DNA from 3 places in the Streptomyces caeni genome. Region 3 is predicted to be linked to each of the others. Evidence: riboswitches for the same ligand, from Rfam matches in the RefSeq annotation. Region 3 holds a riboswitch; each other region holds the start of a gene.

Region 1 (7,147 bases), on a different contig from region 3:
TGGGGCACGCAGGCATTCGACACGGGCGCCTACGACGCCACGCAGTGGAACTCGGCCGGCACCGCCGAGCAGCAGGAGACTCAGGACCGGCAGGCCGCGGCCACCGCGACGGCGACCTTCGAGCAGGACGCCCCCGAGTCCTTCGACTCCTTCGAGTCCTTCGACTCCTTCGAGCAGTGCCCGTACGAGCACGTCGCCGCTTCGGACGAGGTGTCGGGGCCCGACCACGAGACGCCCGCCGAGGCGCCCCTCCTGCTCGACGACCAGGAAGAGGTCGCCTTCGTCCCGGCCCCGCGCTCCGCCTCCCGGACCGCGAACCGTTCCCGGCGCCGCAGCCCGGCGAAGCGTTCCGCGCTGCTGACGGTCGCGGTGCCCTCGATGTGCGTGATGGGGGTCGCCGGAATCGCTGCCGCGACCGTCGACTTGGGCGGGGACGACGGCAAGGAGACCACGGCGAGCGCGTCCGACACGACGGCGGTGAAACCGTCCGCCGCCAACAACAAGCTGGACTCCCAGCTCGAGGGCCTCTCCGCGGGCGCGCACGACTTCGCGGACCGGGCGAGTCGCACGCAGGAGCGTATCGACCTCAAGGCCCAGCAGGCGGCCGAGAAGAAGAAGGCGGCTGAAGAGGCGGCCCGCAAGGAGCGGCTGCGTCCGAAGTTCGCGCTGCCGGTCCTGCAGAAGGGGCTCAGCGCCTACTTCGGCCAGGCCGGCGTCAACTGGATGTCCGTGCACACCGGCATCGACTTCCCGGTCTCGTACGGCACCACCGTGATGGCCGCCACCGACGGCACGGTCCGCACCCAGTGGAACAGCGCCTACGGGAACATGATGATCGTGACCGCGAAGGACGGCACGGAGACGTGGTACTGCCATCTCTCCAGCTACCGGGTCTCATCGGGCACCGTCGTCAAGGCCGGCCAGCCCATCGCGTACTCCGGCAACTCCGGCAACTCGACCGGGCCGCACCTGCACTTCGAGGTACGGCCGGGCGGAGGCGCCGCGATAGACCCGCTTCCCTGGCTGCGCAGCCACGGGCTGGACCCGACCTGACGGATGATCGGCGGGCCTGCCGCCGGGCCCCACCGACGGCCCGCCCGGCCCGGCACCGAGCAGTACCGCGAACTACAGCTTCTCCACCGGCGCATACCGCAGCAGAAGCCGCTTCGGCTTCGTGTCGCCGAAGTCGATCGTCGCCTCCGCGTTCGACCCCGTGCCCTTCACCCCGACCACCGTGCCCAGGCCGAACTGGTCGTGCGTGACGCGGTCGCCGACCGTCAGGGAGATCACGGGCTTCTCCGTCGCGCCTCCCCGTCGGGTGGCGAAGCCGGCCGCGCCCACGGCCGAGGACCGTGACCGGGTCGACGACAGCGACGCCGCCACACCGGAGAGCGGCCCCGCCGGCACCGGGGCGGAGGGGGCGCTCGTCCGCTTCCACTCCACGTGCTGGTCCGGGATCTCCTCCAGGAAACGCGAGGGCGGGTTGTACGAGGGCTGACCCCAGGCGCTGCGCAGGGCCGACCTCGTGAGGTACAGCCGCTCCCGCGCGCGGGTGATGCCGACGTACGCCAGGCGCCGCTCCTCCTCCAGTTCCTTGGTCTGGCCGAGCGCGCGCATGTGCGGGAAGACGCCGTCCTCCATGCCGGTCAGGAAGACCACCGGGAATTCGAGGCCCTTGGCGGTGTGGAGGGTCATCAGCGTGATGACGCCGCCCCCCTCCTCCTCGTCGTCGGGGATCTGGTCGGAGTCGGCGACCAGGGCGACCTTCTCCAGGAAGTCGGGCAGCGTGCCCGACTCGCTTTCCCCGCGCTCCTGCTCGAACTCAAGCGCCACGGCGGCGAGTTCCTGAAGGTTCTCGATGCGGGTCTCGTCCTGGGGATCGGTCGATGCCTGCAACTCCGCCAGGTAGCCGGTGCGTTCGAGGACAGCCTCCAGGACCGTGGCCGGTCCCGCGCCCGACTCCACGATCGTCCGCAGGTCCTCCATCAGCGCGTTGAACCGCTTGACCGCGTTCGTCGAGCGCGCGGCCATGCCGTACGCCTCGTCGACGCGGCGCAGCGCCTGCGGAAAGCTGACCTTCTCCCGCTGGGCCAGGGCGTCGATCATCGCTTCGGCGCGCTCGCCGATCCCTCGCTTCGGCACGTTCAGGATCCGCCGCAGCGGCACGGAGTCCTCCGGGTTCGCCAGCACCCGCAGGTACGCCAGGACGTCCCGGACCTCCTTGCGCTCGTAGAAGCGGACGCCGCCGACGACCTTGTAGGGCAGTCCGACGCGGATGAAGACCTCTTCGAAGACGCGGGACTGGGCGTTCGTACGGTAGAAGACGGCGACGTCGCCCGCCTTCGCCTCGCCCCGGTCGGTGAGGCGGTCGATCTCGTCGGCGACGAACTGCGCCTCGTCGTGCTCGGTGTCGGCCACATAGCCGGTGATCCGCGCGCCCGCGCCCGCGTTGGTCCACAGGTTCTTGGGGCGGCGGGACTCGTTGCGCTCGATGACCGCGTTGGCGGCGCTGAGGATCGTCTGGGTGGAGCGGTAGTTCTGCTCCAGGAGGATCGTCGTGGCGTCCGGGTAGTCCTCCTCGAACTGGAGGATGTTGCGGATGGTCGCGCCGCGGAAGGCGTAGATCGACTGGTCGGCGTCGCCGACGACGCACAGTTCGGCGGGGCGCAGGTCGTCCTCGCCCGGCGGCACGTCCTCGGGCCGGCCGCCGCCCGCGGGACCGACCAGCTCGCGCACCAGGGCGTACTGGGCGTGGTTCGTGTCCTGGTACTCGTCGACGAGCACGTGGCGGAAGCGGCGGCGGTAGTGCTCGGCGACGTCCGGGAACGCGCGGAGCAGGTTGACCGTCGTCATGATCAGGTCGTCGAAGTCGAGCGCGTTGGCTTCGCGCAGTCGCGACTGGTACAGCGCGTACGCCTGGGCAAGGGTCTTCTCGAAGCCGTCGGCGGCCTGGGCGGCGAAGTCCTCATCGTCGATCAGCTCGTTCTTCAGGTTGGAGATCTTGGCGCTGAAGGACTTGGGCGGGAAGCGCTTGGGATCGAGGTCCAGGTCACGGCAGACGAGCGCCATCAGCCGCTTGCTGTCCGCGGCGTCGTAGATCGAGAAGGAGGACGTGAAGCCGAGCTTCTTGCTCTCCCGCCGCAGGATGCGCACGCAGGCGCTGTGGAAGGTCATCACCCACATCGCGTTCGCCCGCGGGCCGACGAGTTGCTCGACGCGCTCCTTCATCTCGCCCGCGGCCTTGTTGGTGAAGGTGATCGCGAGGATCTGGCCGGGGTGCACGCCCCGCTGGGCCAGCAGATACGCGATGCGGTGCGTGAGCACACGGGTCTTGCCGGAGCCGGCGCCGGCCACGATGAGCAGGGGGGAGCCGGCGTGCACGACGGCCGCGCGCTGGTTCTCGTTCAGCCCCTCCAGCAGCGCCTGCGGGTCGAGGGCGGGGCGGTGCGCGCCGTTGCGGTAGTAGGGGTCGCGGTCCGGCGGCACGTCGAACCGTCCACCGAACAGATCGTCCGGAACCGGCTCCGCTCCGTGATCGTCGTCGGGCGGCGGTGGCTCCTCCTCGTGGGCCGGGGTGCCCTTGAGGTCCGCCAGGAAGCTGTCGTCAAAGAGGCTGCTCATCGCTCTCCGAGTCTAGGCCGCCCCACCGACAACCGGTTGCCGCCCCGAGAAGTCCGTCCCGCCGGAGCCTGATCCGGGTACGGGTACGGGTACGGGTACGGGTACGGGTACGGGGATCTTCCGCGACCCCCACCCCGACGGGTATCACGCTGCGAACCCGTCACATCACAGGAGGCGACGTCCCGCCGGAGTCCGTCCGTCTCCCGCCCCGGCCGCGAGCGACGCCCGGGAACCGGGCACGGGGCACCACTTGCCCCGACTCCGGGGGAAAGGCGGCCAACATACCGCAGACCCCTCCCCATTGACCGCGGTGAGCCACACCCATGGTCAAGGTCACGAAAATGTATCGGGCATATCGCACATCAACCTTCACACGGGCCGCACCAGTTGGCTACGGTTCCGGGCGGGCCGCTCGCCCCCCACCGGCGAAGGTCGCCGGGCCGCGCGGCCCCCGCCGAGTCCGGTGTGCCCGTGGGCAGCCGGAGCCGGGGACCCAACCGACCTTGGGGTGAATCGGCCAACCGCCTTTCGGGGGGACGGCCGTAGGGCACACCTTCCAAAGCCACCCGCCCGAACCCGACAGCTAACCCGGTAGGCGGTGTACGGAAGGAGTCGCCTCCCATGGCGCCGCACCGCAAGGCGCGCCCCTCAGGCACGCGCATCGCAGGCATACGGACTCCCGCCCTCGCGACGGCGGCCCTCACCTCCGTGGCCCTGCTCTCCCAGACGGCGAACGCCGCACCCTCCACGGACGGCAGACCGAGCCTCGAGGAGGTCGAGAAGAAGGTCGACGAGCTCTACCACCAGGCCGAGTCCGCCACCGACGAGTACAACGCGGCCAAGGAGAAGACCGCCAAGCAGCGCAAGCGCGTCGACACACTCCTCGACGACGTCGCCGAACGCACCCAGAGGCTCAACGAGGCGCGGGACGAACTGGGTTCGTTCGCCGCGGCGCAGTACCGCACCGGGGCCGCGGCCCCCGACACGGCCACCTTCCTGCTGGCCGACTCGCCTCAGGACTACTTCGACCAGACCCAGCTGATGGACCGGCTGACCAGCCGCCAGAAGGACGCGGTCGACCAGTACGTCACCGAGCAGTCCGCGACGATGCAGAAGCGGCGGGAGGCCGCCAAGAGCCTGCAGACGCTCACCGAGTCGCAGCAGAAGCTCAGAGCGACCAAGGCGGACGTCCAGAAGAAGCTCGCCACCGCGCGGCAGCTGCTGTCCGACCTGACCGCGGAGGAGAAGGCGCGGCTCGCCGCGATCGAGAAGAAGAAGCAGGAGGAGGCCCAGCGTCAGGCGGAGGAGCTGGCGCGGCAGCAGGCGGCGCAGCAGGCCGCCCGGCAGCAGTCGTCCTCGGGCACCACGACCGGCACCTCCGGGTCCTCTTCCACGTCCACGGACTCCGGGTCCACGTCCACGGACACCTACGCGACGAAGGCGGCCAAGGCGCTCGACTTCGCCCGCGCACAGATCGGCAAGCCGTATGTGTGGGGTGCGACCGGGCCCGACTCCTACGACTGCTCGGGCCTGACCCAGGCCGCCTGGAAGGCCGCCGGGGTGACACTTCCGCGCACCACCTACGACCAGGTCAACGCGGGTACGACCGTCTCGCTCGCCGATGCCAGGCCCGGTGATCTGATCTTCTTCTACGACGACATCAGCCACGTCGGCATCTACATCGGCAACGGCATGATGATCCACGCCCCCAAGCCCGGTGCGTACGTGCGCGAGGAGTCGATCTACTACGACGGCGCGTCGATCATCCACAGTGTGGTGCGGCCGGCCTGAGGCCGTGGCCGCCGATGCCGTCCGGCACGCGCGCGTGGGGTTGTTTTCCGCCTCCCCGCGCGCGTGCCCCGTACCCGACCCCCGTGTACGTGCCTAGCATCGGGCGCATGTCAGGCACCTCCGCGCTCCGCACCCGGTGGGTGCGGCGTCCGCCCGCCACCGGTGCCGCCGTGCTGGCGACCGGCATCCTGTCGGTCGGGCTGCATCTGACCGGGTACGAGGTCCTCTCCCGTATCGTCCTGGCCCTGGCGTGCTCCGCCTGGCTGGGGCTCGTCGCCGACGCCGCCGTGCGCCTGCTGTGGCTGCGCGGGCCGTGGGAGCCGGCCCGGGCGGGCTCCCCGACCGCGCTCACCCCGGTCGCGGCGACCACCGTGCTGGGGGCGCGGGTGTCCCTCCTGGGCGCGCAGCGGCTCGCCGGGGCGCTCCTCGCGCTCGCCGTCGCGCTGTGGGCGGGCCTGGTGTACCCGGTCCTGCGGCGGGGGGAGCGGCACCGGCCCGGGGTGGTGTTCCTCGGGTGCGTGGCGACGCAGGGGATCTCGGCGCTCGCGGCGGTGATCGCCGCGGCGGTGGGCATGGCGTGGCCGGCACACCTGGCCCTGGTCTTCTTCTGGCTCGGACTGGTGTTCTACCTGGTGGGGCTGTGGCGTTTCGACCCGCGGCAGCTGCTGACCGGTGCCGGAGACCACTGGATCGCCGGCGGCGGGCTCGCGATCTCCACGCTGGCCGGGTCCCAGCTCGTCGCCGCGGCGCACCACGGACCGTACCTCTGGAGCAACGACGACGACGGCGTCCTGCGGGCCACCACCGGCGCCCTCCTCGTCCTCAGCTTCGCCTGGTACGGCGTGCTGGTCGTGGCAGAAGCGCTCCGGCCACGGCTCGGCTACGACGCACCGCGCTGGGCCACCGTCTTCACGCTGGGCATGACGGCGGTGGCGACACTGTCCGTCGCGTCCTCCCTGGGCACGCCGTGGCTGCGCGGCCCCGGCCGGGTGCTGCTGTGGATCGCGGCGGCCGTCTGGTGCGCGGTCCTCGCGGGAGCCGCCCACGCCGTCACGCGAAGCCTCAGTTCCCCCGACGAGGCCCAGGACGTCAGACCCAGAGAACCGCGATGAAGATGTTCACACAGGTCAGCGCGCCCACGAGGCCGAAGAGGGGAGCCTGGACCCTCTCCTCGTCGCGCTTGACGTAGACCAGCCCGAGGATCACGACGAGCACGGCCAGCTTGATGCCGATCTTGACCATGTTGAGCGTGTGGTCCTGCGCCTCGTTGACGCCGACCAGGGCGACGCCCGTCACGAGCATGGTCAGCGCGCCGTGCAGCATCGCGGGCACGAAGCGCGCGGTGCCCTGGCCCATGGCCTTCATCTGGGTGAGGAACCCGCCGAGGAGCGCGCCGATGCCGATGATGTGCAGACCGACGAGGAAATGGGTGAGTACGTCCATGGCCGGAGCCTAATCAGGGCTCCTACGGCGCCCGACACCGGCCCAGGGGATGCGACGGCGCTCGCACCGCCCGTTTCCCGACAGCCTCCCGCCCGCCTCCCCACTGCGGCCCGATCGCATTCCCTCCGCATATATGCGTCCCATAGCAGCGCGTCACCGCCCTGTCGCCCGGAACCGCGGCATCGGTCATCGCACAGCGTGAAGCCGCAGAGCCCAGGGCGGGATCACGGTCACATACGGTCACCGGACGGTCCGGTCACGCCAGTTCCGCACATTGAGTCACCAAGGCATC
Region 2 (7,147 bases), on a different contig from region 3:
AAGGAGACCTCGGTGAAGCCCACGTCCACGACGGCCGCGCCGCCCGCCGCCGGGGTCAGCGTGAACTTCAGCGGCATCCCTGTCCTCGCGTCCACCGCGATGCTGATCGCACCGACCGTGGTGCCCGACTGCTTCGGCCTGATGAGCAGCTTGTACGCGTCCCGGCCCGCGACCTGGGCCGTGCCGTCGACCGTCACGGAGGTCGTCTTGTCGCTGGCCTTCAGTGCCTGCTCGGCCAGGCCCCCGGGGGTGGCCGGCATGTCCCGGGGTGTCGTCCGCTCGTGCTTGCCCGCGGCCGCGCCGGTCGCGTGATACGCCTCGTTGGACGCGCTGTCGTACGCCCACATGTCGGTGCCGTTGCGGATGATGCTGTACTCGGCGGCCTTCTCGATGAGGGAGAGCTTCTGCTTGTCCTGGCCGTCCGTGGCGACGCGCAGCGTGTGGGTCCCGGAGGCCAGTTCGAGCAGCTTGGAGCCCGGGTCGGCGGCCAAGCCGTCCTTGCCGCCGACCCCGGTGCCCCGTGAGAGGGCGCCCGAGGTGATGCTGTTCTCCAGACCTCCCAGGTCGGGCAGGCCCAGGTCCGTGCTGATCTTCACCGTGCCGGACATCTGCTGGACGTCCGACGCGGCGATCTTCTCGATGAGCTGCTGCGCGCTGATCTTCGGCAGGTCGGGGTCGCCGGATCCGGCGAACGCCGGGACAAGCCCGATGGTCGCCGCCGCCACCCCCACCACCGCGACCGGGACGACGTACCGCGCGGCCTTGCGCCGCCCGTCGCGTACGTCATCCGCCTCCCCGGCGGGTGCGTTGTCGTCGGATTCGTACGGTGCCATGTCTGCCTTACCTCCGTCGTCGGCGGCGGCCTACCGTCAGTGCACTCGTCCACCCCTGTGCCGCCATTGTCACCCGAACTCCTGTCAGGTGGGGCCCCGGGGGTCTCCCCGGGAAGGCCACTGCCTCAATCTGACCAAAACGGCTGCGGGGAAGCGTCAGACCGCGGGCCCAACTCGGCGTACTGCTGGGGTATGACATGGCGGGGCGGAGCCTCGACCGACCCGTAGGGGTCGTCAGGGGGCGCCGCCCAGGGGACTTTCGGGGGCTCCTGAGTCTCCCGGGTGCGCGAACTCCTGGTTCAGCACCGCACGAAGACGCAGTCCGCCCGGTAGGGGTCACCGGCGATCGTGCCGGGCGTGCAGGAGCCGGCCGGGGCGACACCGCCGACCGTGTTCAGGCGCAGGATCTCGGCGGTGTCCGCGAGCAGGCCGTGGCGCCCGACGGGCCGGATGGCCTTCAGGTCGAGCTCGGGGATGTCCGTGTCGCCGTTCGGAGTCCTGGCCAGGACCGTGCCGGTGACGTCGCTGCCGTCGGGGGTGACCCGCTGCGGCGTGCCGGGATGGCGTCCTCGACCTTCACGCTGCCGACGGCGGTATGGCCCCGTGCGCCCTTGTCCGGAAGCCGGGTGAAGTCGGTCCGCACGCCGCCGTCGACGCCTTCGGGCCCTCGTGGAGGTGGAGCGCGGTGGGCCGTCCGGTGCGGCGCCGGGTGACGGCCACCGAGACGGTGTCGCGGTGGCCGCCCCGTTCCGCAGCCGGCACCCCTGTGCCGGCTTTCGGGCAGGGGTACGGAAGGCATCCGACGCCGGATTCACTCCGGAGAAGTAATCCAGGTCATATTCCCGGCGGCGCCGGGTGGCCCGCCGGCCGGTCTCAGCCGGCCCGGTGCACCACCGCGTCGCACATTTCCGTCAGGGCCGCCTTAGCGCCGCACTCGGGCAGCGGCGCGAGGGCCGCGCGCGCGTCCTCCGCGTAGCGGATCGTGTCGCGGCGGGCCTGCTCCAGCGCCGGGTGGACGCGCAGGCGGGAGAGCGCCTCGGCGTGCCGGGCGTCGTCCGTGAGGTCCGAGTCCAGGAGCTCGCACAGGGCGGCGTCCTCGGGCAGCCCCAGGCGCTCCGCACGCTCGCGCAGGCGCAGGACGGGCAGGGTGGCGATGCCCTCGCGCAGGTCGGTCCCCGGGGTCTTTCCGGACTCGTGCGAGTCCGACGCGATGTCCAGGACGTCGTCGGCGAGCTGGAACGCCACGCCCAGCCGCTCGCCGTACTGCGTGAGCACATCCACGACGGTCTCGTCGGCGCCCGACATCATCGCCCCGAAGCGGCACGCCACGGCCACCAGCGAGCCCGTCTTGCCGCTCAGCACGTCCAGGTAGTGCTCCACGGGGTCGCGGCCGTCCCGTGGTCCCGCCGTCTCCAGGATCTGGCCCGTGACCAGCCGCTCGAACGCCTCCGCCTGGATGCGGACGGCCTCCGGGCCGAGGTCGGCCAGGATGTGCGAGGCCCGCGCGAACAGGAAGTCACCGGTGAGGACGGCGACCGAGTTGCCCCAGCGGGTGTTCGCGCTGTCCACCCCGCGCCGCACCTCGGCCTCGTCCATCACGTCGTCGTGGTAGAGGGTGGCGAGGTGGGTCAGTTCGACGACCACGGCCGAGGGGACGATCCCTGGCGCGTACGGGTCGCCGAACTGGGCCGCGAGCATCACGAGCAGCGGCCGGAACCGCTTCCCGCCCGCGCGCACGAGATGCTGTGCGGCCTGCGTGATGAAGGGCACCTCGCTCTTGGTGGCGTCGAGCAGCCCTTCCTCGACAGCGGCCAATCCGGCCTGGACATCGGCTTCCAGAGCCTGGTCCCGCACGCTCAGCCCGAACGGCCCGACGACGGTCACGTGGGGTCTCCTGTCTGCTGACGTCTGCTGACGATCACACGGTCGGTCTCAAGGACGGTCACTGGGTCGATGACGTCGCCGGTCGACTCGGCTCATCGCGTTTGTCGATCTGTCGCTGCCATCACTCAAGTCAGCGTATCCGGTCAGGTTTCGATCACCGCGAGCGCCCGCTGTTCCAGGCCGGGCGGTATCGGATCACGAACGGTAAGTTCTTGATCGGGCCATACGAATACATATTTATCGATATACCCGAAGTGCACCTTTTTGTGCTGCGCTCCGCATTCCGAGGTCAGGCACATGCGCATCCGTACGGCCTTCCCCCACGAGACGGCCCACGACGACTTCTGGATCCCGCTCCAGGACGGCACCCGTCTGTACGCGCGCGCATGGCGTCCGCTCACCGAGGGGGCCTTCCCGGCCCTGCTCGAATACCTCCCGGGCCGTCTCACCGACGCGACCGCCGCCCGCGACCACCAGCGCCACCCCTATTACGCGGGCCACGGCTACGCCTCCGTGCGCGTGGACGCCCGCGGGTACGGCAACTCGGACGGCCTGCCCGCCGACGCCGACGGGGCGACCGGGCTGCAGGACGGCGTCGAGGTCGTCGAACGGCTCGCCGCACAGCCGTGGTGCGACGGGCACGTGGGCATGTTCGGCGTCTCCCGGGGCGGCTCCGCCGCCCTCCGGATCGCGGCCCTCGCTCCCGAACCGCTCAAGGCGGTCGTGGCGGTCTGCGCCGCGGACGACCCGTACGACGACGTGGGCCACCCCGGCGGCTCCGCCCTCACCGGCGGCGCCCACGCCCGGGAGGCGGCGATGCTCGCCCTCGCGGCCCGGCCACCGGACCCCCGGTATGCGGGCACGGTGTGGCGCGACGGCTGGATCAGGCGCCCGGAGTCCCTCCGCCCTCCCGCCCGCACCCGCGCGGGTCGGCAGGCACGGCGCCCACGGACTCGACGGCGACGGCGCCCACCCCGCGACCCCCGGCACGCTCCGGGCCGCCGTGCTCGCGGTGGGTGGCCGGCACGACCCGTACCGGGACACCGTGCTCGCACTCCCGGAGCGCCTCCCGGCCGACCGAGTGCGGTTGCGGCTGACCTGCCCGGTGCCGTGCGGCCAGGTGGTCGCACGGCTGTGCGACGTGGCACCCGACGGGGTGTCGACCCTCGTCACCCGCGGCGCACTGGACCTGTCCGCACGCCACGGCCGCGACCGGACGGTCCCTGGACCCCGGGTGCCACGGAGGACGTGATGGTCGAGCTGGGCTGCGTCGGGCACGTCTTCCCACCCGGCCATCGCATCCGCCTCGCCGTGTCCTGCGCGTACTGGCCGTGGCTGTGGCCGCAACCGGGTTCGGAGGCGGGCCTCGTCCTGGACCCGGCCGGCAGTCGGCTCGAACTTCCCCTGCACACGGCGCAGTCGGGGCCGCCCATCGTGTTCGGGAACCGGAGCACGCCCGGCCGCTGGGCGTCAGCTCCCCGGCCGTGCCCGACGGGCCGCGCCCGCCCCGGCTGGTGGTCCGGGACGTGGCGAAGGGCGAGTGGCGCCTCGAACTCGTCCCGTGCCGCGAGGGTGTTCTCGTGCACCCCGACGGTCTCGAGGTCACCGAGGACGCCCGGGAGACGTACACCGTCGAGGACTCGGACGCGTTGACGGCCCGGGCCCGCTCGGACCGGTCCGTCCGGATGCACCGCCCGGAGACGGGATGGGACGCCAGGGTGGAGACGCGCTCCGGGATCGCCTGCACGGCGACGGAGTTCGTCGTCTCGGACGAGGTGGTCTGCAAGGACGGGGACGAGGTGGTGTTCCACCGGACATGGGAGACGAGGATTCCCCGCACGGTGGCCGCCTCCACCACTCCGACGGAATGCCCGAATTGGAGGCATTCGAACCGCACTTCCCGTGAGCTTCGCCACTCGGAGCGCCGATGGCGCGAACAGCTCCCACCGGGCGGGCAGCCATCGACCGATTTGCCCGAATTGACATTCGATTTCCCATAACACCGAATTCCTCGGCGTGGGGAGGATGCCAGTGAAATCGGTCACGCCACCCCGATGCGACTCTTTTCGGTCATGTGGCCAACTTTCCTTCCACAAAGGGCGCGTTGGCCGCCGACCTCAAAGCGGATCAACATCCACATTGCATAATGTCAAGGTCATTTCGACCGGACGATGACTTCCTGCTTGTTCCGGGCATCTCCCCTCGCATACCTTCCTCTCGACCCGAGCGGATCGCCGAATCCTGCCGCCGCTCGAGGGCCCATCCACCGATGACGGCAGGAGCGGGGGACCCAGGTAAGTCGCCGAGCCGGACACCGCGCCGGAACGGCTTGGGGTGAAGCCGTGCCCTCGGGACCGAGGACACGGCCGGGCACCTCCCAGCCCGAACCCGACAGCTCACCTCGCAGGCGCCGGAGAGGAAAACGACATGCCCGCTTTCGCCCTGCCCGTACGCCGTCGGAACGACCGGTCCAAGGCCACCCGCGTCCGCCGCACCCTCGCCGTCGCGGCGACCGCCGCCGCGGTGCTCGCCCTTCCCGTCGTCGGCGCGACGAGTGCCTCGGCCGCCACACCCGCCGCCGAAGCGGCGACGGCCACGACCTACCGCGGCAGCCTCGACGGCTGGATACGCCAGTCGCTGGCCGTCATGGCGAAACACGGGATTCCCGGTTCCTACCAGGGGATCTACCGCAATGTGATGCGCGAGTCGTCGGGCAACCCGCGGGCCATCAACCTCTGGGACTCCAACGCCACGAAGGGCATTCCGTCCAAGGGCCTCCTGCAGGTCATCGACCCGACCTTCCGCGCCTACCACGTGCCCGGCACGGCGTACGACCCCTACGACCCGGTCGCGAACATCACGGCCGCCTGCAACTACGCGGCCCACCGGTACGGCTCGATCGACAACGTCAACAGCGCCTACTGAGCCCGAACAGTCTCTCGAGGACGACGGCGATGCCGTCGTCCTCGTTGGACAGGGTGACCTCGTCGGCGACCGCCTTGAGTTCGGGGTGGGCGTTGGCCATGGCGACGCCGTGCGCGGCCCAGTCGAACATGGGGATGTCGTTGGGCATGTCGCCGAAGGCGATGGTCCGCGACGGGCTCAGGCCCAGATGCTCGGCGGCCAGCGCGAGCCCCGTCGCCTTGGTGATGCCGCACGGCTGGAGTTCGACGGTTCCGGGCCCCGACATGGTGACCGTCGCCAGGGACCCGATCGCGCCACGGGCCGCCACCGCCAACTCGTCGTCGGACAAGGTGGGATGGCGCAGCAGCACCTTGCTGATGGGCTCGCACCACAGGTCGTCGCGCCGTTCGACGCGCACCGCGGGCAGGGTGGGGTGCGGCATCCGGTAGCCGGGCTCGATGAGCGTGAGTCCGTCCACCCCGTCCTGGTCGACCGCCGCGTAGACCTGCCCCACCTCGGCCTCGATCTTGCCGAGCGCGGTCTCGGCCAACTCCCGGTCCAGGGTGACGGAGAACAGCAGCCGGTCCGCGCCGGCGTCGTACACCTGCGCGCCCTGCCCGCACACCGCGAGCCCCTCGCTGCCCAGGTCGTCGAGCAGCGGCCGCACCCTGGGCGCCGGACGCCCCGTCACCACCAGGTGCCGGGCGCCGGACGCCACGGCCCGCGCCAGAGCGGCCTTCGACCGGTCGGAGAGCGTGTCGTCACCACGCAGCAGGGTTCCGTCCAGGTCGGTGGCGATGAGTGCATATGTGAGGGGTGCGGCCATGATCAGAGAATACGGATGGAACACCCCCGCATGCTCGGCCCGAACCGGACGAGGACCGCGAGGACTCAGCCGTGAGCCGCCGCCAGATGCCGCACCAGCCGCGGCGACGCGAACTGCGTACCGCACACGAAGCGCATCACGGGCCCATACGAGGCCGCCGCCGGAAGGCCCGTGAAGTACAGACCGGGGACGGAGGACACATATCCCGCCCCCAGCTTCGGCGTGCCGCGGCTCACCGCCAGTTCCGTGCGCAGCTCGTGGGCCAGAAAGTCCATCGCGGCGATGTCCACGCGGTAGCCGGTCGCGGCGATCACATGGTCGCCGTGCAGTTCCACCGTGCGGCCCGTGTGCGTCAGGACCGTCAGGGACGGGCCGCCGTGCGGCGCGGACGCGCGCACCAGGCGGGCGATCTCCTGTAGCTGCACCCTGCCCTCGAAGCGGTCGCGCAGCCACCACGCGCCGAGGGGGCCGAGGACTCGGCGGACCAGGTAGTGGCGGGTACGGGCGGGCAGGAAGCGGTACGGGTGCGGGTAGTAGCTCAGGGCCCACAGCGACCAGGCACGGCCGAACGGCGACTCGGGACGCAGCCTCGGCTGCTTCCAGGGCGGCGCGCCGAACGCGACCCGGCCCCGGCCGCGCGAGACGACGCGCACGCGCGCGCCCGCCTCCGCCGCCAGCACCGCTGTCTCCAGCGCCGACT
Region 3 (7,147 bases):
TGGTGAAGACGCCCGTGGGGACGCGGTCGGTGACCGTGAGGCCCAGGGCGCGGAGCTGGGCCGCCTTGTCGGGGTTGTTGGAGAGCAGGTCCAGGGCGTCGATGCCGAGGGCGCGGAGCATCTGTCCGGCGGCCGTGTAGTCGCGGGCGTCCTCGGGCAGGCCGAGCGCGGTGTTCGCCTCGTAGGTGTCCAGGCCCCGGTCCTGGAGGGCGTAGGCGTCGAGTTTGTTGTAGAGGCCGATGCTGCGGCCCTCCTGGCGGAGGTAGAGCAGCACGCCGCCGTGCTCGGCGATGCGCTCGACCGCCTCGCGCAGCTGGGGTCCGCAGTCGCAGCGTGCCGAGCCGAAGATGTCGCCGGTCAGGCACTCGGAGTGCAGGCGTACCAGCGGCGGCCTGCCCTCGGGTGCGCCGAGGACCATGGCCACGTGCTCCTGACCGTCGGCGAGGCCGTGGAAGGTGACCAGGTCTCCGGTGACCGTGTAGCCGTCGCCGAAGCGGAACGGGACGGTCACGCGGGTGCGGACCGTGGCGGTGGGGAGGCCGGTCGAGTGGCTGCTGTCGGCTGCGGCATCGGATGCCGCCGCGTCGCCGGGCTCGCGCATGTCTGTCACCCTTCTCCGGCCGCCGGGTCGCGGTTCCGGTATGCGCTTCCGCTGCGTCGGATGCGCCGTTGTGCTTCAGATTTGAAGCACAAGCATGGTCGGAGACAGTAACCCTGCTTTAAAGTTCAAGCAATTGATTTGGGGGGACTTTGTGGGAGTTGCGCCCTCGACGAACGCCGGCGCCAGGGCGGCGCGCCGCATGGCGAGTGCCCCTCGTCTCCCTGGAGCACCTCCGTGATCCGGTCGCAGATGGCCTCCAACTGGGCCACCTGCTCCGGCGACAGGTGGTCGAAGACGGCCGCGCGGACCGTGTCGACATGACCCGGCGCCGCACGCTCCAGCAGTGCCCTCCCCGCGTCCGTCAGGACCGCGATGCTGCCCCGCCGGTCGGTCGGGCAGCCCTCCCGGCGGACCGTGCCGTCCCGATCCAGGCGGGTGACGGCGTACGTCAGCCGGCTGCGGGTGATCTTCAGGCTCTCGGCGAGGTCGGTCATCCGCATCCGGTGGCCGGGCGCGTCGGAGAGGTTGGCCAGGACGGAGTAGTACAGGTGGGGCATGCCGGCCTCCTGCTGGAGGTGCCGGTCGATCGCGTCCTCCAGGAGCCACGACGCGGCGAGGTACGAGCGCCAGGCGCGCTGTTCCTCGCGGGTGAGCCAGCGGGTCGTCATGACCGCAGTCTAGTTATTGTTTAAAAGTTGAACCAAGCGTGCACGCCGAGGCGCATCGGATCAGACTGCTGTGTCCCGGCGCAGCGAATCCCGACCACTGGAGCGCACCTCATGGCCCACCCCTACGTCCTGTTGTCCGCCGCCGTCTCCCTCGACGGCTTCCTGGACGACACCGGGCCCGAGCGGCTCCTGCTGTCCGGGCCGGAGGACTTCGACCGGGTCGACGAGGTCCGGGCGGGCAGCGACGCCATCCTCGTCGGCGCGGGCACCGTGCGCACCGACAACCCGCGGCTGCTGGTCAACTCCGCGCGGCGGCGCGCGGCCCGGGTCGCCGCGGGGCTGCCGGAGTACCCGCTGAAGGTCACCGTCAGCGTGTCCGGGGACCTCGACCCGGAGGCCCTCTTCTGGCACACCGGCGGGGCGAAGACCGTCTACTCGACCGACAAGGGCGCCGAGCGGCTGCGCGGGCGGCTGCCGGCCGGCGTGGAAGTGGTGGCGCTCGGGCCGGACATGCAGTGGCGGGATGTGCTCGGCCACCTCGGGGACGTCAAGGGCGTGCGGCGGCTGATGGTCGAGGGCGGCGGGCAGGTGCACACTCAGCTGCTGCGGCAGGGGCTCGCGGACGAACTGCAGCTCGCGGTCGCGCCGCTGTTCGTGGGGGAGGCCGGCGCGCCGCGGATGTTCGGGCCGGGAGCCTATCCCCCGGGGCGGATGCGGCTGGTCGAGGCACGGGTGGTCGGTGACGTGGTCCTGATGCGCTACGTGCCCACGGCACCCGGGACCGGGCGGCTGGCCTTTGCCGCGGACCGGCGGTGGCTGGAGGCCGCCTGTGAGCTGGCGGCGCAGTGCCCGCCGTCCCGGACGGCCTTCAGTGTGGGCGCGGTGATCGTCGCGGCCGACGGCACGGAACTGGCACGGGCGCACTCCCGGGAGGGCGGCGACGCCGTGGTCCACGCGGAGGAGGCGGCGCTGGCCAAGCTCGACCCGGCGGACCCCCGGCTGGCCGCCGCCACGGTCTACAGCAGCCTGGAGCCGTGCGCCCGCCGCGCCTCCCGGCCCGCGCCGTGCGCCCGGCTGATCATCGACGCCGGGGTGCGACGGGTGGTCACCGCCTGGCGTGAACCGGACACCTTCGTGGCGTCCGCGGACGGGAACGCGCTGCTGGCTGCACAGGGGGTGGACGTGGTGGTGCTGCCGGAGTACGAGGACCTGGCGAAGGCCCCCAACGCCCATCTGCTGCCCCCGGCCACCCGCACGTGACGCCCGGGGACCACATCCCCACCCCCACCTCCGCCACGGCCGCCATGGCCGACGCGGCGCCGCGCCGGGGCCGCGCCGGGGCCGTGGGCGGCCGGAAAACGCTGGTGAAGGGCCCTGCGCGGAAAACCCGTGTGCCTCCTGCGGCGCGCATGGCGTACACTGATCTCACCGACGCGGGGTGGAGCAGCTCGGTAGCTCGCTGGGCTCATAACCCAGAGGTCGCAGGTTCAAATCCTGTCCCCGCTACTGATGGCCGAGGGCCGGAGTCCGAAAGGGCTCCGGCCCTCGGCGTGTGCCGTGGCCCGCCGCGGCCCCTCCCCGCCGCCGCCCCGGTCATACGCCGGCCGGCCCACAGAGGTCGTCCCGCCGGCCGCGTCCGCACCGGCCCGGGCGCCCTGCTGGCCGCCGTCACCGAGGACGTCGCCCGCCGTGCCGGCGGCCGTGCCACGGACGACATGGCCCTGCTGCCCTGCTGCCCTGCTGGCCGTGCGCCGGCCCGACCGGCCCTCGGCGTCGTCACGCCATGTGAACGAATGACGCCCCTGCGCATAACAACTGACACACCATCAATAACCGTGAGGCGGCCGAGGCGTGGTCAAGTCGCCCTATTTGGCCCGTTCCTGGCGTGAAAGTCCAGGTCAAAAGCATCAGTGATCTGGTGGAACGGCTTGGAATCCGGGCCCCGCGTCTATTAACGTTCGATAACGCAGCGCGGTCGTCCCAGCCGTCACAAGAGGCGGCTCCGTGCGCGTGTGCCGAATCCCGCAAGGGAGCCGGGGAACCACCACCTTGGGGTGAATCGGGCGGAAGCCGCCGTGGCAGCACGGCCGGTGACGCCCGTAGGAGACCTTCCTGCTCCGAACCCGTCAGCTAACCCGGTAGGCCAGTAGGAAGGAAGGAGTGCGCCCACGTGGCGTCCAACGGGCCTGCCCAGAGCACCTCGTTCGCTCCGAACGGCACTCAGACGTTCGGCTTCGCACCCCGTACCGACGAGGGCCCGTGGGAGGAGTGGAACCCCACCGAGGAGGCCCTCCGTCCCGTACGCGGCCGGCATCGCGTCACCAAGCAGCGCGGGGGCGGGCTCGCGCGCAGCTCCACCGTTCTCGGCGTCGGTGTGATGGCCGCCGTCGGCGCGGGCGGCATGGCCACCGCGCAGACCGGCAAGCCCCCGGTGTCGATATCCATGCCGGACCTGTCCTCGGTCGCGGACTCGGCCAAGGCGCTCCTCGGCGAGGACTCCGACGCCCCCAAGGGCTCCGCCACCGCCCTCAGCTCCGTCGGCCTGACCACCGCCGACGCCGCCGCGGGCAAGGCGGACGCGGGCGAGGCGCTGCGCGCCCGGATCCTGCAGCAGGCCGAGTCCCAGCAGGACCGGGTCGACAGCGCGGCCGCACAGGCCGCGGAGGACGCCGCCGCGAAGAAGGCCGCCGAGGCCGCCGCCAAGGCGCAGGACGCCGCGGAGGCCAAGGCCGCGGCCGAGAAGCAGCAGGCGATCGAGGAGGCCAAGAAGAAGGCCGAGGCCGCGCGCCTGGCCGAGCTCGCCAAGCAGTACGCGCTGCCGACCTCCTCGTACACCCTGACCTCCCGCTTCGGCGACGCCGGTTCCATGTGGTCCTCCGGCTACCACACCGGACTCGACTTCGCCGCGCCGACGGGCACGCTCATCAAGGCGGTCCACAGCGGCACCATCACCGAGGCGGGCTGGGCCGGTTCCTACGGGTACCGCACCATCCTCACCCTCGACGACGGCACCGAGCTGTGGTTCTGCCACCAGTCCTCGATCAGCGTCAGCGTGGGGCAGAAGGTGGCCACCGGTGACGTCATCGGCCGCGTGGGCGCGACCGGCAACGTGACCGGGCCGCACCTGCACCTGGAGGTGCACCCCGGCGGCGGCGACGCCATCGACCCGCTGGCGTGGCTGCGCAGCAAGGGCCTCAACCCCTGACGTCCCCTGAGGCACCGGGTCCGGGCCGTTCCCGGGCCCGAGGCGCCGCTCCCCTGACCCCGGCAGCCCTGGCGACACCCCCCCGACGGCAGGGCTGCCGGTCGTACCGACGCCGACGGACGAGGAGGCGGCGAAGCCGACGGCGGCGTCCGCGTGACCGTGCGGGGCGCGGCCGAGTGGGCCCGGCCCCTACCGGCGATACGGGTTGTACCCGGGATACGGCGCGGCCGGCCCGTGCTGTGGCACCCCGTACAGCGGCACTCCGTGCGGCGGCGCATACCCGTGGCCGTGCCACACCGGCGGCGCCATCGCGGGTGCCACCGGCGCCGTGACCCGCGCCGCGTACTCCAGTGCCGGCCGTGCCACCGCCCGACGCGCCCACAGCGCGCAGAGCAACTCCCGCTCCCGCACGATGAAATCGGCACCCGCCCGCCCCCGGCGCCCCCGGTGGCGCAGGAACGCCACCGACGTCGCGAACGCCTCGTACTCCGCGACCGAGCGCGCCGCCTCCTTCCCGAAGTGGTGGCCCGCGTACTCCCGGGCCAGCCGCCGCGCCCGCAGGGAACCGAGGACGAACGGCTCCACCGGTCCCAGCCATCCCGCGACCGCGTACGCGGGCAGCTCCTCCCGCACGGTCCTCAGCTCGCGCTGCCGGGTCCAGATCACCAGCCAGGTCAGCAGCCCGAACGCGGGTGCCATGAAGGCCGCGTAGACCGCGAAGAACCCGTACTCGCCGAACTTCGCCGACCCGTTCCACATGGCGTGCATGCCCATGGCGAGCAGCAGCCCGCCCAGCGGCGCCAGCAGCCGGCGTACGCGCTGGCGCTCCGCCGAGAGCGCGGTGATCCCGAAGCCGATGCCCGTGAGCACGGTGAACAGCGGGTGCGCGAACGGCGACATCACCACGCGCACGAAGAAGGTGGCGGCCGTGACGGAGGCGAGCCCTCGCCCCCCGCTCATCTGGTCGGTCCCGAAGGCCGTGCCCAGATAGAGGATGTTCTCGGTGAAGGCGAAACCGGTCGCGGTGACCCCCGCTATCACCACCCCGTCGACGATCCCGGTGAAGTCCCGTCTGCGGAAGAGGAAGACGAGCAGCACGGCCGCCGCCTTCGCGGACTCCTCGACGAACGGCGCTATGACCGTCGCGCCGAGCGTGTCGGCGCCGTTCGGATCGGCGGTCGTGGTCGCTATCCACCGCGTCGCGAAACTGTTCGCGACGATCGCTATGAGCGCGGCCGCGCACGCGCCCCACGCGAAGGCGAAGACCAGGTTCCGCCAGGGACCGGGCTCGACCCGGTCCAGCCAGCGGAAGGCCGCCACCAGCAGCGGCACGGGCAGGACGGCCAGGGCGAGCCCGACGAGGAAGCCCTCGGTGCCGGTCTGCTGCCGCACGAGGGCGAGGATCACGAGCCCGGACAGCGCGAGGAGGGTGATCAGCGCCCCGTACCGCACCCACCGCCTCTGCCACCAGTGCGGGTGCCGGAGCACGCCCCCGTCCACGGGACCGTCGGGGTACGTCGGGTACGGGGGAAGGGTGGCCACGGCATCGACCCTAACGAGACAGGGGCGCCGCCCGCGACGGTGCCCGGTGGACCCGCGGGGCGCTCAGCCGCCGGCGGCCGGCTGGTCTCGGTGCTGCACGCGCCGGAACAACAGATCGTTCACCACATGACCCTTGTCCAGTCCCTGGCCCTCGAAACGGGTCAGCGGCCGGAACGCGGGCCGTGCCGCACAGCCGCCGCCCGGCTGGGTGTTCTCGAACTCCGGGTGGGCGGTGAGCACCTGGAGCATCTGCTCGGCGTACGGCTCCCAGTCCGTGGCGCAGTGCACCAGCGCGCCCGGCTTCAGACGGGTGGCGGCGAGCGTGAGGAACTCCGGCTGGATGAGCCGCCGCTTGTGGTGGCGCTTCTTGGGCCAGGGGTCGGGGAAGTAGACGCGCAGCCCGTCGAGGGAGTGCGGTGCGAGCATCTCGCGGAGCAGGATGATCGCGTCGCCGTTCCCGACCCGGATGTTGGCCAGGGCGTTCTGCTCGGCGAGGTTGAGGAGGTTGCCCTGGCCGGGCGTGTGCACATCGACCGCGAGGATGTTGGTGTCCGGGTCGGCGGCGGCCATCTGCGCGGTGGCCTCGCCCATCCCGAACCCGATCTCCAGCACCACGGGTTTCGTGTCGCCGAACAGCTCGGCGAGATCGACCACCCGCTGCCCGTCGATGTCCAGCCCCCATGTGGGCCACAGCCGCTGCAGGGCATCCGCCTGCCCGGCGGTCACCCGGCTCCGGCGGGGCTGGAAGCTGCGGATCCGCCGCTCGAAGTGCGACCCGGCGGGATCGGCCTTCGGCCCGCCGGGGAAGCGGGGCTCACCCTTGGCCCGGGTGCGGGGGACGGAGGCGACGGGGGCAGCGGCGGCCCGGCCGCGGGGTGCGGCCTGGGGGTCTTCGCGGGCGACATCGAGGGAGTCAGACACAGTGGAGCCGATTTTACGGGGAGGGACGACGGCACCCGGCCGTCCGGTGGGCGGGCGCTCAGTCCCGGGCCAGCGCCGCCAGCGCCCGGCGCGCCACCTCCCGGCCGATCGGCAGGGAGGCGGTTGCCGCGGGGGAGGGCGCGTTCAGCACATGCACCGCCCGCGGGCCCTCCCGGATCAGGAAGTCGTCCACCAGCGTCCCGTCCCGCA

What was found. A riboswitch is a leader RNA that binds a small molecule or an ion and turns the genes downstream of it on or off. The one in region 3 is predicted to bind cyclic di-AMP.
Region 1: linked by a shared signal. The riboswitch ahead of ACFSL4_RS26155 (C40 family peptidase) and the one ahead of ACFSL4_RS32050 (M23 family metallopeptidase) in region 3 are both predicted to bind cyclic di-AMP.
Region 2: linked by a shared signal. The riboswitch ahead of ACFSL4_RS23125 (transglycosylase SLT domain-containing protein) and the one ahead of ACFSL4_RS32050 (M23 family metallopeptidase) in region 3 are both predicted to bind cyclic di-AMP.

The regions. Positions count from the first base shown of each region.
Region 1 is NZ_JBHUDX010000080.1:13,708-20,854, forward strand. It holds gene ACFSL4_RS26145 (M23 family metallopeptidase) at 1-1,053, shown strand, start outside; gene pcrA (DNA helicase PcrA) at 1,126-3,621, opposite strand; cyclic di-AMP (ydaO/yuaA leader) riboswitch at 4,064-4,234, shown strand; gene ACFSL4_RS26155 (C40 family peptidase) at 4,243-5,412, shown strand; gene ACFSL4_RS26160 (tellurite resistance/C4-dicarboxylate transporter family protein) at 5,520-6,524, shown strand; gene ACFSL4_RS26165 (hypothetical protein) at 6,502-6,855, opposite strand.
Region 2 is NZ_JBHUDX010000066.1:25,316-32,462, forward strand. It holds gene ACFSL4_RS23105 (LolA family protein) at 1-833, opposite strand, end outside; gene ACFSL4_RS23110 (DUF3455 domain-containing protein) at 1,133-1,648, opposite strand; gene ACFSL4_RS23115 (polyprenyl synthetase family protein) at 1,707-2,717, opposite strand; partial or broken gene ACFSL4_RS23120 (CocE/NonD family hydrolase) at 3,015-4,558, shown strand; cyclic di-AMP (ydaO/yuaA leader) riboswitch at 4,972-5,142, shown strand; gene ACFSL4_RS23125 (transglycosylase SLT domain-containing protein) at 5,145-5,642, shown strand; gene ACFSL4_RS23130 (HAD family hydrolase) at 5,626-6,447, opposite strand; gene ACFSL4_RS23135 (NAD(P)-binding domain-containing protein) at 6,513-7,147, opposite strand, start outside.
Region 3 is NZ_JBHUDX010000100.1:13,536-20,682, reverse strand. It holds gene ACFSL4_RS32070 (GTP cyclohydrolase II) at 1-601, opposite strand, end outside; gene ACFSL4_RS32065 (MarR family winged helix-turn-helix transcriptional regulator) at 727-1,269, opposite strand; gene ACFSL4_RS32060 (dihydrofolate reductase family protein) at 1,381-2,529, shown strand; tRNA gene ACFSL4_RS32055 (tRNA-Met) at 2,702-2,775, shown strand; cyclic di-AMP (ydaO/yuaA leader) riboswitch at 3,273-3,429, shown strand; gene ACFSL4_RS32050 (M23 family metallopeptidase) at 3,440-4,474, shown strand; gene ACFSL4_RS32045 (PrsW family intramembrane metalloprotease) at 4,664-6,016, opposite strand; gene trmB (tRNA (guanosine(46)-N7)-methyltransferase TrmB) at 6,080-6,937, opposite strand; gene lhgO (L-2-hydroxyglutarate oxidase) at 6,996-7,147, opposite strand, start outside.